4 regions of the Streptomyces sp. NPDC059398 genome follow, and region 2 is predicted to be linked to each of the others. Evidence: riboswitches for the same ligand, from Rfam matches in the RefSeq annotation. Region 2 holds a riboswitch; each other region holds the start of a gene.
The links. Region 2 has a riboswitch for cobalamin ahead of ACFXBC_RS04420 (ABC transporter substrate-binding protein). Riboswitches for the same ligand answer to the same signal wherever they lie in the genome.
Positions count from the first base shown of each region.

Region 1: linked by a shared signal. The riboswitch ahead of metE (5-methyltetrahydropteroyltriglutamate--homocysteine S-methyltransferase) and the one ahead of ACFXBC_RS04420 (ABC transporter substrate-binding protein) in region 2 are both predicted to bind cobalamin.
Region 3: linked by a shared signal. The riboswitch ahead of ACFXBC_RS05695 (CbtB-domain containing protein) and the one ahead of ACFXBC_RS04420 (ABC transporter substrate-binding protein) in region 2 are both predicted to bind cobalamin.
Region 4: linked by a shared signal. The riboswitch ahead of ACFXBC_RS00550 (ABC transporter substrate-binding protein) and the one ahead of ACFXBC_RS04420 (ABC transporter substrate-binding protein) in region 2 are both predicted to bind cobalamin.

Region 1 is NZ_JBHYWP010000052.1:36,585-39,785, reverse strand. Features, by position in the region: gene ACFXBC_RS19655 (SAM-dependent methyltransferase) at 1-825, shown strand, start outside; cobalamin riboswitch at 1,035-1,258, shown strand; gene metE (5-methyltetrahydropteroyltriglutamate--homocysteine S-methyltransferase) at 1,421-3,201, shown strand, end outside.
Region 2 is NZ_JBHYWP010000006.1:113,004-116,204, reverse strand. Features, by position in the region: gene tkt (transketolase) at 1-584, shown strand, start outside; gene ACFXBC_RS04425 (GNAT family N-acetyltransferase) at 698-1,273, opposite strand; cobalamin riboswitch at 1,434-1,562, shown strand; gene ACFXBC_RS04420 (ABC transporter substrate-binding protein) at 1,615-3,183, shown strand; gene ACFXBC_RS04415 (ABC transporter permease) at 3,185-3,201, shown strand, end outside.
Region 3 is NZ_JBHYWP010000009.1:73,277-76,477, forward strand. Features, by position in the region: gene ACFXBC_RS05685 (alkaline phosphatase family protein) at 1-12, opposite strand, end outside; gene ACFXBC_RS05690 (CbtA family protein) at 233-1,000, opposite strand; gene ACFXBC_RS05695 (CbtB-domain containing protein) at 1,047-1,271, opposite strand; adenosylcobalamin (AdoCbl) riboswitch at 1,316-1,406, opposite strand; gene ACFXBC_RS05700 (histidine phosphatase family protein) at 1,985-2,602, shown strand; gene ACFXBC_RS05705 (DUF2127 domain-containing protein) at 2,678-3,201, opposite strand, start outside.
Region 4 is NZ_JBHYWP010000001.1:120,580-123,780, reverse strand. Features, by position in the region: gene ACFXBC_RS00555 (FecCD family ABC transporter permease) at 1-340, opposite strand, end outside; gene ACFXBC_RS00550 (ABC transporter substrate-binding protein) at 394-1,392, opposite strand; cobalamin riboswitch at 1,431-1,560, opposite strand; gene ACFXBC_RS00545 (sensor histidine kinase) at 1,555-3,123, opposite strand; gene ACFXBC_RS00540 (response regulator transcription factor) at 3,120-3,201, opposite strand, start outside.

The sequences.
Region 1 (3,201 bases), on a different contig from region 2:
GCGAACGACCGGGCGCCGATCGACCTGCGTACGGACAGGGCCCATCCCGCCCGTATCTACGATGTGTTCCTGGGCGGCAAGACGAACTATCCCGCCGACCGTGCCATGGCCGCCACGGTGGCCGAGAAGATGCCGTCGGTGCAGCTGGCCGCCCGGATCAACCGGGAGTTCGTACTGCGTGCTGTGCGGTATCTGGCGGGCGAGGCGGGCATCCGGCAGTTCCTGGACATCGGCACGGGCATACCGACGTCGCCCAATCTGCACGAGGTCGCGCAGGAGACGGCGCCGGAATCGCGCGTCGTGTACGCGGACAACGATCCGATCGTCCTCGCCCACTCCCGGGCCCTGCACGTCAGCAGCCCGGCCGGGCGCACCGCGTACATCCCGGCGGACTTCACCGATCCGGACAGCATTCTCGGGTCCGCGGAACTGCGCGACACCCTCGACCTCGGGCAGCCGGTGGCCCTGACGATGGGGCTGCTGCTGCACTGGATCGACCCGAAGGACCAGCCGCACGCCGTCGTCCGGCGCCTGATGGACGCGCTGCCCGCCGGCAGCTGTCTGGTGATATCGGTGTTCGCCCGGGAGCTCGCGGGTGGCTCCGCCACGCTGCAGGACGATTTCGCGGCCGAGGGCACGGCGCTGCGGCCGCTCACCCGGGACGAGACACTGCGCTTTTTCGACGGCACGGAGCTGATCGAGCCCGGTCTGGTCGCGCCCCATCTGTGGCGGCCCGCGACCGTCGTACCCGAGATCGGACACCCGGAGGCCGGACCCGATGCCGCCTCGGCCCCGATCTGGGCGGGACTCGGGGTGAAGAGGTAGCCGCCGGACGGGAGCGGCGGGGCGCGGGGGGGGGGGGCGGGGGCCCCCGCGGGGCCCCACACACCCCCCCCCCGGTGGGGCGGAGCCCCCCCCCCCGGGGGCACCCCCCCGCGCGGGGGGGGGCGCGGGGCGGCCGACCCGCGCGCCCGGTGTCCCACATCACCGTCCGCGATGTGGGCAGATGCCCCCGCGCCGGGGAGTCTCCGCCTAGGCTGGCTGGTGCAACTGGTTCGCCCCGTCCGCCAGGCGGGATGCGTCGTAAGAGGGAACCCGGTGGAAATCCGGGACTGCCCCGCAGCGGTGAGTGGGAACGACCGCCGTCATACGCACTGGGCCCGGCCGGGTCTGGGAAGCGACGGCCAGTAGGTGGACGCCCCTTGGAGGGTGACCGTGCCCGCGAGTCCGAAGACCTGCCCGTTGCCCGTGCGCGACCGTTCGCGTACGGACATCCCGGTGACCTCGTGGGCGGGTCGGCGCGCATACCGGCGGGACAGCCGTGCCTCATGGCACGTGCGAGGCCCTACGGTCCGTCATCCCTTCGCGCTCCCGTCCCGTCTCCGGGATCTCAAGGAGTCATCTCGCGAAGGAGATTTCCGTGACAGCGAAGCCCGAAGCCGCGGCAGCACGGGCCACCGTGTACGGCTACCCCCGCCAGGGCCCGAACCGGGAACTGAAGAAGGCCGTCGAGGGTTACTGGAAGGGCCGCGTCGACGCCGACGGCCTCCGGGAGACCGCCGCAGATCTGCGCCGGTCGAACTGGCAGCGCCTGGCGGAGTCCGGCATCCATGAGGTGCCCACCGGTGACTTCTCGTACTACGACCACGTACTGGACACCAGCGTCATGGTCGGCGCGATCCCCGAGCGGCACCGCAAGGCCGTCGAGGCCGACGCACTCGACGGCTACTTCGCGATGGCACGCGGCACTCAGGAGGTCGCGCCCCTGGAGATGACCAAGTGGTTCGACACCAACTACCACTATCTGGTGCCCGAACTGGGCCCGGACACGGTGTTCACCGCCGACTCCACCCAGCAGACCGGGGAGTTCCGGGAGGCGACCGCCGGCGGGCTCACCGCCCGCCCCGTCCTCGTCGGCCCGGTCACCTATCTGCTGCTGGCCAAGCCCGCCCCGGGCGTCGCGGCGGACTTCGAACCGCTGACGCTGCTCGACCGGCTGCTGCCCGTCTACGCCGAGGTGCTGGCCGATCTGCGGGCGGCGGGCGCGGAGTGGGTCCAGCTGGACGAGCCGGCCCTCGTCCAGGACCGCACCCCCGCCGAACTGAACGCCACCGCACGCGCCTACCGGATGCTCGGTTCGCTCGGCGACCGCCCGAAGCTGCTGGTCGCCTCCTACTTCGACCGGCTCGGTGACGCGCTGCCCGTCCTGGCGAAGGCTCCGGTGGAGGGCCTGGCGCTCGATTTCACCGGCACCGCCGCGGCCAATGTGGACGCGCTGGCCGCCGTCGGCGGGCTGCCCGGCAAGCGCCTGGTCGCCGGTGTGGTCGACGGGCGCAACGTCTGGGTCAACGACCTGGAGAAGTCACTGGCCACCCTTGGCACCCTGCTCGGCCTGGCGGACCGGGTCGACGTCGCCGCCTCCTGCTCGCTCCTGCATGTGCCGCTCGACGCGACCGCCGAACGGGACATCGACCCGCAGATCCTGCGCTGGCTCGCCTTCGCCCGGCAGAAGACCACGGAGATCGCGACCCTCGCCAGGGGACTTGCCGGGGGTACCGGCGCCATCGCGGCCGAACTGGCCGCCAACCGGGCCGATCTGGCCTCCCGGGCGGGGTCGGCGATCACCCGTGACCCCGCCGTACGGGCCAGGGCCGCCGCGGTCACGGACGCGGATACGCACCGCTCCCAGCCGTACACCGAGCGGGCCGCCGCCCAGCGCGCCCGCCTCGGGCTGCCGCTCCTGCCGACCACCACGATCGGCTCGTTCCCGCAGACCACCGGATTGCGGGCGGCCCGCGCCGACCTGCGGGCCCGGCGCATCGGCACCGCGGGGTACGAGGAGCGCGTCAGGGACGAGATCCAGCAGGTGATCGCCTTCCAGGAGACGGCGGGGCTGGATGTCCTGGTGCACGGCGAGCCCGAGCGCAACGACATGGTGCAGTACTTCGCCGAGCAGCTCACCGGCTATCTCGCCACCCAGCAGGGGTGGGTGCAGTCCTACGGGACCCGCTATGTCCGCCCGCCGATCCTGGCCGGCGACATCTCACGTCCGGAGCCGATGACGGTGCGCTGGACGACGTACGCCCAGTCCCTGACCGGCCGCCCGGTCAAGGGCATGCTCACCGGCCCGGTCACCATGCTCGCCTGGTCCTTCGTCCGCGACGACCAGCCGCTCGGCGACACCGCCCGGCAGGTCGCCCT
Region 2 (3,201 bases):
GGGCCGCCATCCTTGAGCACACCGACCGGCCGACGGGACTGGTCCTCACCAGGCAGAACCTCCCCGTACTCGACCGTGGTCCGGGCTCCGGCCACACCCCCGCCGCGGCGGCCGCCAAGGGCGGGTACGTGCTCACCGAGCGCGGCCGGGGCTCCGAGCCCGACGTGATCATCGTCGCGACCGGCTCGGAGGTGCAGATCGCACTGGACGCCTGTGCTCTGCTGCTGGCCGGTGATCTGACGGTCCGGGTGGTGTCCATGCCGTGCCGCGAATGGTTCGCCCTCCAGCCGGCCGCCTACCAGGACGAGGTGCTCCCGCCTGCGGTACGCGCCCGGGTGAGCGTCGAGGCCGCCGTCGGCCAGGGCTGGCGCGAGGTCGTCGGCGACGCCGGGCGGATCGTCAGCCTTGAGCACTACGGCGCGTCGGCGGACTACCAGCGCCTCTACTCCGAGTTCGGGATCACCCCCGAAGCGGTCGCGCAGGCCGCCCGGGACAGCCTGGACGACACGCGGACGGCGACGCGCCCCGGCGGCCGGCAGAGTACGGCGGCGCCCGCCGACGGCGGCACGGCCGACCGGCCGTGAGGCCCCACCGGCCGGAGCCGCCCATGGGCTCCGGCCGGTGCGGTGTACGGACCAACTGCCGTGCCAAGCAGTGCAGTTGACGGATCAAACGGCACGATGGCGGGTGGGGGCGGTCAGTCCCGGCGGCGCAGGTCCAGCATGCAGAGAACCGTGTCGTAGCGGTCCTCGCCGACGGCGACGAAGCCGGGGAGGCGCCCGTACGGAGTGAAGCCGAGCGACCGGTAGAGCTCCAGAGCCCTGGTGTTGTCGCCACGGGCGTCCAGCGTGAGCACCTCGATACCCGCCTTCCGCGCATCGGTGATCAGGCCGGCGGTCAGCGCCCGGCCGACACCATGCCCCTGGGCCTCGGCGGCCACCGCGATCTTCTCCACATCGGCGTGCGGCCGGTGGGTCGGCCGGGCGTACCGCAGCCAGTACCCGAGCCCCACCATGCGGCGGTCCAGGTAGGCGGCGCGCAGGCCGGCGTCTCCCGCCCGCGCCGCGCGGACGACACGGCGGAGAAGTCCGGCCACTTCGTCCGGCGCGGGCGGTTCGACCCAGCCCAGCGCTGCGCCCGCTCCGACCAGGTCGGCCAGCATCCGGTGAGCGGACTCGGCGAGCCCGGCCGCCAACTCCGGATCGGCAGCCAGCTCCTCGGCGTCGAGGATCACGGGCTCGGCTCTCGGACCGCCGGTCAGGGGGGATGTCATGGGCCGCAGCCTAGTGACCCCGGCCGATCCGGTTCCATCGGCCCTGGGCCGCCGGACAGCCGAGACCTCCGGACAGCCGAGACCTCCGGACCACGGAACGGGAACCGGGTTCCGGCCACCTCTGCCCCGTACGTCACAATGAGTGCACGAGGCGACGGGGATCAGGAAGCCGGTGCGAGTCCGGCGCGGTCCCGCCACTGTGACCGGGAAGCGGTCCTCCTGCATGTCACTGTCCGCTGACGCGGGCGGGAAGGCGGAGGTGAGCGACGATCCGGGAGCCAGGAGACTGACCTGTCGCCGGTCCGCGAGCAGGGGCGAGGACACCCCGGAGAGGATCGGCTGTGACGACGCATGCCCGGACGGAGGCCCCGGACCGGCACCGGCCGGTGCTCGGCAGACGGGGAGCGCTGGCCGCCGGAGGCGCCCTGGCACTGGCCGCGACCGGCCTGCTCGCCGGGTGCGGCGGGGACAGGAAGGACGGGGGAGGCGGTGACCGGTTCCGCGCCGCGTTCACGGCCGGCGGCTCACAGGAGACCCTCGACCCCCATGTCGCCCCGAACTTCGTCGACCAGGCCCGCGCCAAGGCCCTGTACGACACGCTCGGGACCTACGCCGACGACATGTCCGTCCGCAAGCGGCTCGCGGAGTCCTGGGAGAGCGACGCGTCCGGCACCCGGTGGCGCATACGGCTGCGCAAGGCGCAGTTCCACGACGGCAAGCCGGTCACCGCCAAGGACGTCCTCTACAGCTACCGCCGCGCCGCCGACCCCGCCACCGGCTCCCCCTCGCAGGTCCTGCTGTCGGCCATCGACTCCGGCGCCACCCGGGCCGACGGCGAACGGTCCGTCGTCTTCGTACTGAAGGCGCCCAACTTCGAGTTCCCCACCGTCTTCGCGGGCCCCGGCACGGAGATCATCCCCGACGGGACGAAGGAATTCCGCAAGCCCATCGGCTCCGGCCCCTTCACCTATGTGTCGTTCACGCCCGGCGGCACCGCCCGCTACCGCGGCTGGGACGGCCACTGGGACGGCGCCCCGCACATCGCGGAGCTGGAGATCGTCCCCGCGAACGAGGAGTCTGCGCGGCTCAACGCGCTGCTGTCCGGGCAGGTCCACTACGCCGCCGACCTGGCCGGTGCCTCCGTGGACCGGCTGAAGAAGGAGGGCTCGACGCGGCTGCTGACCGCCGAGCGGGCCACCGCCCAGCAGTTGTTGCTGCGCACCGGCCGCAAGCCGTTCGACGATCCGCGGCTGGTGCGCGCCGTGCAGCTGGGGATCGACCGGGAGGCGCTGGTCCGGGTCGCGCTGGCCGGACACGGGGAGCCGGGGAACGACCTGTTCGGCATGGGTCTGCGCGGCTATCCGAACGGCATCGCGCCCCGGGTACGCGATGTCGGCCAGGCACGGAAGCTGGTGAAGGAGGCCGGAGCGGAGGGGCTGCACATCACCGTGGAGACCAGCTCCGTCGATGCCACCTGGGAGGCGGCCGCGGACCTGATGGGGCGGCAGCTGCGTGAGGTCGGGCTCCGTCTGACCGCCAACACCCGTGCGTCCAGTACGTACTTCAGTGAAATCAGGACACAGGGGGTGGCCGCCTTCAACACCACCTCCACCCTGCCCCTCTCCGACTTCCTCCAGCAGCGGGTCCGCGGGGGAGCGGCCCGCAACCAGACGCAGTACGCGTCGAAGAAGTTCGACACGCTCCTGGAGCGGGCCCGCACCACCCGGGACGAGAAGGAGCGGCTGGCGCTCCTCGCCCGGGCACAGAAGCTCGCCCGGGACGAGTCCGGACTGCTGGTGTGGGCGTTCTCCGACGCCAACGACGCGATCGGCCCATCGGTCCGCGGTCTGCGCGCCGCGCCGCCCAACTCGCACGACTGGGCCCGGTTCGACCGGGTCCGCATCGGCTGACGTGCGCGCCTATGTGCT
Region 3 (3,201 bases), on a different contig from region 2:
CAACTCGGCCATGAACATCCCCTTCTCACGCTCGGACGGGCCCGTTCTGAGGCCCCTCCGGAACTCTCTCGGGAGCCCGGTGAAGAGGGGAGGAGTCGGACGATGAACAGGTGGCCAATGAGCGGCAAGGGCTTGGCCAAGCCAGAACCTGGTGTTCGCACAGCCGGGATCCCGCCCGGACAAAGGTCCGGACGGGATCCGTGAGTAGCCGTGAAGCCCCTTGTGGGAGAGCTCAGTTGGTGGGGGCGGCCGTTGGCGCCACGGTGCCGTCCGTGTGGTGTGACGCAGCCGTCCGTGGGAGGAGATGACGCTCGGCGAGGTGGCCGAAGAGCAGGCCGAACGCGGTCCACAGCGTGAGCTGGATGGCGAGCGCCGAGAGCCGGAACTGCCAGAGCAGGGTGGCCGGGAAGTCCTTGGGCACCTCGTTGACGGCGGGCAGGAGCGCATAGGCGAGTCCGACCAGTACGAGGAAGGCGGCCCCGGCCGCTACGGTCGCGTTCCAGTTGCCCAGCCGTGGCGCGAGCCGTTTGCCGAGGAGCACGGCGGCCACCGAGAGCAGCACGCTGAGGACCATCATCAGGAAGTACAGGGCGGTGCGTTTGCCGATGGTGCCGGGGTCGCCGACGGACGGCGGGTTGGCCGGGTACTTGAGGAACGGCACGACGTACACGGTGATCAGGGCGCCGGCCGAGACCAGCATGGCTGTCGCCCGCGGGCCGAAGCCGCCGGTACGGCCGAGTGCGAAGCAGAACGCGAGAGCGGCGATACCGCCGACCGCGACGCCGAAGACGAGCACACCGGTGGCGAGTCCCGCCGTCGACTGGAGGGAGCGGCTGACCACCTCCATCTCGTGCTCATGGCTGTGCGCGTCCTCGAAGGCGATGGCCGAGTCGACCCGCGGCTCACCGAGCAGATAGGCGACCACCAGGGCCAGTACACCGGCGGCGAGGCCGGCCAGCATGCCGCGGACGAGCAGGACGCGTATCGATATGGAGTTCATGAGAGAGGTCCCCTGGACGTCAGTAGGTCAGTTGGACGTCAGTAGGTCAGTGGCAGGGGAAGCCGAGGAGATGACGTCCGTCGTGGACCCACTCGTGCACGTCGGTCCCCGAGACGACCGAGGTGGCGCCCTGCTCGGCGCCGACGAAGTACAGCAGGACGAGCATGAGGATCCCGAAGAAGACCGCCCAGGGGGCGATGGCCTTGGCCGAGAGCGGAGCGATCGCCGGAGTGGCGGGGGCGCTCGGAGTGGGGGCAAGGGAGTTTGCCATGGCAGAACCTCCTGGGGAACACGCGTCCCGGTCGTGGTGCCTGAGACGAAGGTGCTGGGTCTGACTTCCCGTAGGACGGGTTCACAGTGGCGCGACCGTGCCGGATTCTCACCGGACTTCCATTACGCCTTCGTCATGTTCACGTGGACCGTACCGTCTGCCCGACCGGCTTCGCTACGGTGCCGGTCCGGCAGAACGGCCCGTCACACCCCGCGCCCGGTACCCCGGACGCACGTGTTCTGCTTGCCCGGCCGGACGGGTGGACGGGTGGACGGCGGGACGGTGAGGGCGATGACGGTACGGGTGATGCAGTACGGATGATGCAGTACGGATGATGTCGGTCTCACCTCGCGGAGCGGGGTCCGGCTCTGTGCGAGGTCCGTATCGACGACGCGGGGCCGCCGGACGAGGCGTTCCGGCGGCTGGACGTCGCGCCGCTGACGCCGACCGGGCTGGGCGGCAGGGCCGGACGGTGGAACCCGCGCACCGGACGGTCGCCGGAGCCGTGACCAGGGGTGCGCCCCGGCGGCGGGTGCGCTCCGCTGGAGAGGGCGTGGCAGTGCGCCCGGAATCACACCCCGTGAGCCGCCTCTGCGGGAATCTTCGCTGGTCGTGACAGGCTGAAGCCCTTGTACAACATCAACACAGACGTCACGGGTGGCTCCGACAGCACATCGGCGGCCCGGTGACAGACGCGAAAAGGCAGGGCGGTCATGGGAGAGCTGATTCTCGTACGGCACGGTGAGACCAGCTGGAGCCGCACCGGGAAACACACCAGCTGGACGGATCTGCCGCTGACGGCGGCCGGCGAGGAGCAGGCCCGCAAGGTCGCACCGCTGCTGGCCCAGCGGCGCATCGCACTGACCCTCACCAGCACGCTGACCAGGGCCAGGCGGACGGCCGAGCTGGCGGGCCTCGAACCCGCACGCGCCGACGCCGACCTGCACGAGTGGGACTACGGGGCGTACGAGGGCATCACCAGCGCGGAGATCCACCAGGACCGGCCCGACTGGGACCTGTGGACCGACGGGGTGGCCGAGGGCCCGCCCGAGCACCCCGGCGAGTCCCCGCAGCAGGTTGGCGAGCGCGCCGACCGCGTCCTGCGGCGGGTCGACGTGGCGCTGCGCGACGCCGATCTGGACGGCGAGGGCGGAGACGTCGTCCTCGTCGGGCACGCCCACTTCCTGCGGGTGCTGACCGCGCGCCGGCTCGGACTGCCCGCGTCGGCCGGGGCGCTGTTCCGGCTGGACACCGCGTCCGTGAGCCGGATCGGCACCGAACACGGCCGACCCGCCCTCGCCGTGTGGAATCAGGTGCCGCTCAGCGGGTGACGGGTGACGGGTGACGGGTGACGGGTGACGGGTGGCTGGGGGTGGGGCCGGCCGGTGCCGCAGCGGTGACGGGCCTCAGCCGTTGACGTGCGCCGCCCCCGCGGTCGTCTCGACTTCCAGCAGTGAGGCGCTCTGGCGCTCCGCTTCGAAGGCCGTGTGCCCGCCCCGCAGGCCGAACAGGCGCTTGCCGAGCAGGATGTAGAGCACCGCCAGGATGTTGACCGTCAGGGTGGCGATCTTCAGCCAGCTGACCTTCTCGGTGAGCTCGTAGACCTCCAGCGGCAGGAACACCGCCGTGGCGACGACCGTCAGATACTCGGCCCAGCGCTTGGCGCGCCACAGTCCGACGCCCTCGACGATCTCGATCAGCGCGTAGACGACCAGCAGCGCGGCGACCAGCACCAGTGTGGAGTGCTTGTAACCGAAGGTCTTCTGGATGGTGCCGACCACCGGCGAGTGGTCCAGGTCGTAGTGGAAGTGACGGAACACCGGGCGCAGCACGTCCAGGTTCTCGTCGAAGAGCCGCCGCACTGCGTCCTTGCTGTTGCTGAACTTCCACACGGCCACGGCCACCAGCACGATGAACACCCCGCGCACCG
Region 4 (3,201 bases), on a different contig from region 2:
CGGTCGCCGCGGCCCCCGTGCCGAGGCCGAAGACGATGACGAGCACCGCCCCGGCCGACGCCCCCGAGGAGGCGCCCAGCAGAAAGGGATCGGCCAGCGCGTTGCGCACCAGCGCCTGGAGGACCGCCCCGGACAGCGCGAGCCCCGCCCCGACGACGGCCCCGAGCACCACCCGGGGCAGCCGCACGTCCCACACGATCGTCGGATACGCGCCGCTCCGCTCGCCGCCCAGCACCACCCGGAGCACCTCGCCCGGCGGGATGCGCACCGGGCCGAGCGCCAGTCCCGCCACCGCCGTCGCGAGCAGCACCACGGTGAGCACACCGGTCACGACGGGCATCGAACGCAGCACACCCGAGGCCGGAGGATGCGGCCGGGCCTTGGTCCCGGCCCTCATCCGGCGTCGGGGTGCAGCTGCGCGGCCAGGTCCCCGACGGCGTCAGCGACGCGTACGCCGAGGACGGCCGACGACAGCGGCAGCACCGCGAAACGCCTGTTCCTGATGGCGGGGACGTCCTTGAGGGCGGGATCGCCGAGCAGCCGCTTCTTCTTCGCCGCGACGCTGGTCCCGCCGTAGTCGTAGACCACGACGACCTGGGGCCTGCGCTTGATGACCTGCTCCCAGGAGACATCACCGAAGCTCTTCCCCAGATCGGCGAAGACGTTGGTGCCGCCCGCCAGTGACACGATCTCGTTGCCGATACCGCTGCCGCCCGCCGTGAACGCCGAGCTGTCCCCCGAGTCGTACACGAAGACCGAGGGCCGGTCCGCCCCCTTGAGCTTCGCCTCGACGGCCGCGATCTTCTCCTTCTGCTCCGCGATCAGCTTCCGGCCGCGGCCGGGAACGCCGAAGGTCCGCGCGACCTGGGTGATCTCGGTGCTGAGCTGACCGAGGCCGACCGGGCCGCCGGTGCAGTTCTCGATATTGAGCCGGGTGTTGATGCCCGACTTCTGGAGCCCGGCCCGGTCACGGCCCTGGGCCTTGTCGAAGGCGCTGGCGTAACCGCCGTAGACGAAGTCCGGGTTGGCGCCGAGGAGGGTCTCCCGGGACGGGTACTCCTTGGCGATGACCTTGGTCTTCGCGTAGTCGGCGCGGTACCGGGGAAGGACCTTGTCGTCGAGGTAGGCGGTGCCCGCGATCCGGTCCCGGAGTCCGAGGGCCAGCATGAGTTCCGTCGCGTGCTGGTTCATCGTGACGGCCCGCTTCGGGGGCGCGTCGAAGGTCGTCCTGGTCCCGCAGTTGTCGACCGTGTACGGGAATCCGGCGGGAGCTTTCGCGCCCCTGTCCGCGCCCGTGTCCTGCGTGGAGCCCGCCCCGCAGCCGGCGAGCGGCAGCAGGATCAGGGGTATGAGCGCCAGTGCGGCGCGCGACGTCCGGGGGTTACGGGGCATGGCCGGGCCTCTCCGGGGGATGTCCTCGTCCCCAGGTCGTACGGAGAAGGCGGCGCGGGAAGTGTCTGGCTTCCGGGCCGCGAGGCCCGGTCACAGTGGCGGGACCGTACCGGAATCGCACCGGTTTCCTTCACCGCACCGCCTGGGTTCGCGCTCAGTGTGTCAGACGCCGCCAGGGCCGCTCCCCTTGGCTGCCCGGGCCCGCGGAGCGTCCTGGGCGGGCGGGGTGTCCTGGGTCCGCGGGGCGTCCCCGGTCCGCGGGGCGGGCAGGTCCAGGGCGAAGGCGGCGCCGTCGCCGACGGTGAGCGTCCCGCCGTGCCGGTGCGCGACATCGCGGGCGATGGCCAGGCCGAGACCGGCGCCCCCGTCGTCACGGGTCCGGGCGTCGTCGAGCCGTACGAACCGCTCGAAGATCCGTTCACGCTCCGCGGGCGGCACCCCGGGGCCGTCGTCCGCGACCTCCGCGACGAGCCGGCCGTTCCGCTCCCGTACGCAGACCTCGACGCCCGAGCGCGCGTGCCGCTGGGCGTTGTCCAGGAGGTTGCCGATCACCCGCGCCAACTGCCCGCGGGATCCCTCCACTTCGAGCCCGTTCGCGGCGTCGACCGTCACCGGCACCCGGCCCCCGTGCCGCCGCGAGACCTCCTCGCGCACCAGCTCCCCCAGGTCGATCCGCGCCGCACCGGGCCGCTCCCCCGCGTCCAGGCGGGCGAGCAGCAGCAGATCGGCGGCCAGTTGCTGGAGCCGTACAGTGTCCATGACCGCGCCCTCGACGTCGAGCAGCTCCGGGTGCGCGGCGCCGACCTCCAGCTGGGTGCGCAGACTCGCGATGGGGCTGCGCAGTTCGTGGGAGGCGTCCGCGACGAACCGCCGCTGCCGGTCGACGGAGCGCTCCAGGGCGGTGAGCGTCTCATTGGTCGTACGGGCCAGCCGGGCCACCTCGTCGTGCGAGCCGGGCTCCGGGACCCGCCGGCCGAGGTCCTCGGACGCGGTGATCGCCGCCATCTCCCGCCGGATCCCCTCGACGGGGCGCAGGGCGCGCCGGGTCACCAGCCAGGTGACGCCCGCGACGACCAGCAGGAGGGCGGGCAGCCCGATGAGCATCGCGCCGCGGAGCGTGCTGACGGCGCTCTGCTCGGTGGTGAGCGGGGCGCCCGCGTAGACGATCAGGGTGTCGTCGCTGCCGTTGGTCACCTCGACCGCGGCGAACCGGTAGTCGGCGGTGTCACCGTCCACGGTCGCGGTGCCGGAGCTGAAGTGGGGGTCGTCGTGCGAGACCTCACCGCGCGGCGGATCGTCGCCGCTGCCGTGGTCGTCATCGTCGTCGTCGCTCTTGTCGTCGCTCTTGTCGTCGCTCTTGCCGTGGCTCTTGTCGTCGCCATGGTCGTCGTCGTGCTTCGACTCGGCCGGCGCCGGATGCACCGCGGTGGTCGCCGTCCCCGTCACGGCGTCCAGATCGTCACTGGCGGCGCGCAGTCCGCCGTGCTCGGTGACCACCTGCACCGGGTTCTCGTCGGAGTCGGGCAGATGGAGTTTGCGGTACGGGACGTCGAGCGCGACCTGCGATGCGATGTTCTGGGCGACGACCTCGGCGCGCAGATCGGTCTGGCCCGTGAGGTTGGACCGCAGGACGCTCAGGAGCGAGAGCCCCGCGGCGACCAGCGCGACAGCGACGACGGCCGTCGCGCCCAGCGCCGCCCTGGCCCGTACGGAACCGAGCAGGCGCCTCATTCGGCGACCAGACGGTACCCCGCGCCGCGCACGGTCTGGATGAGTCCGGCGCCCAGCTTGCGGCGCAGGGCGCTCACG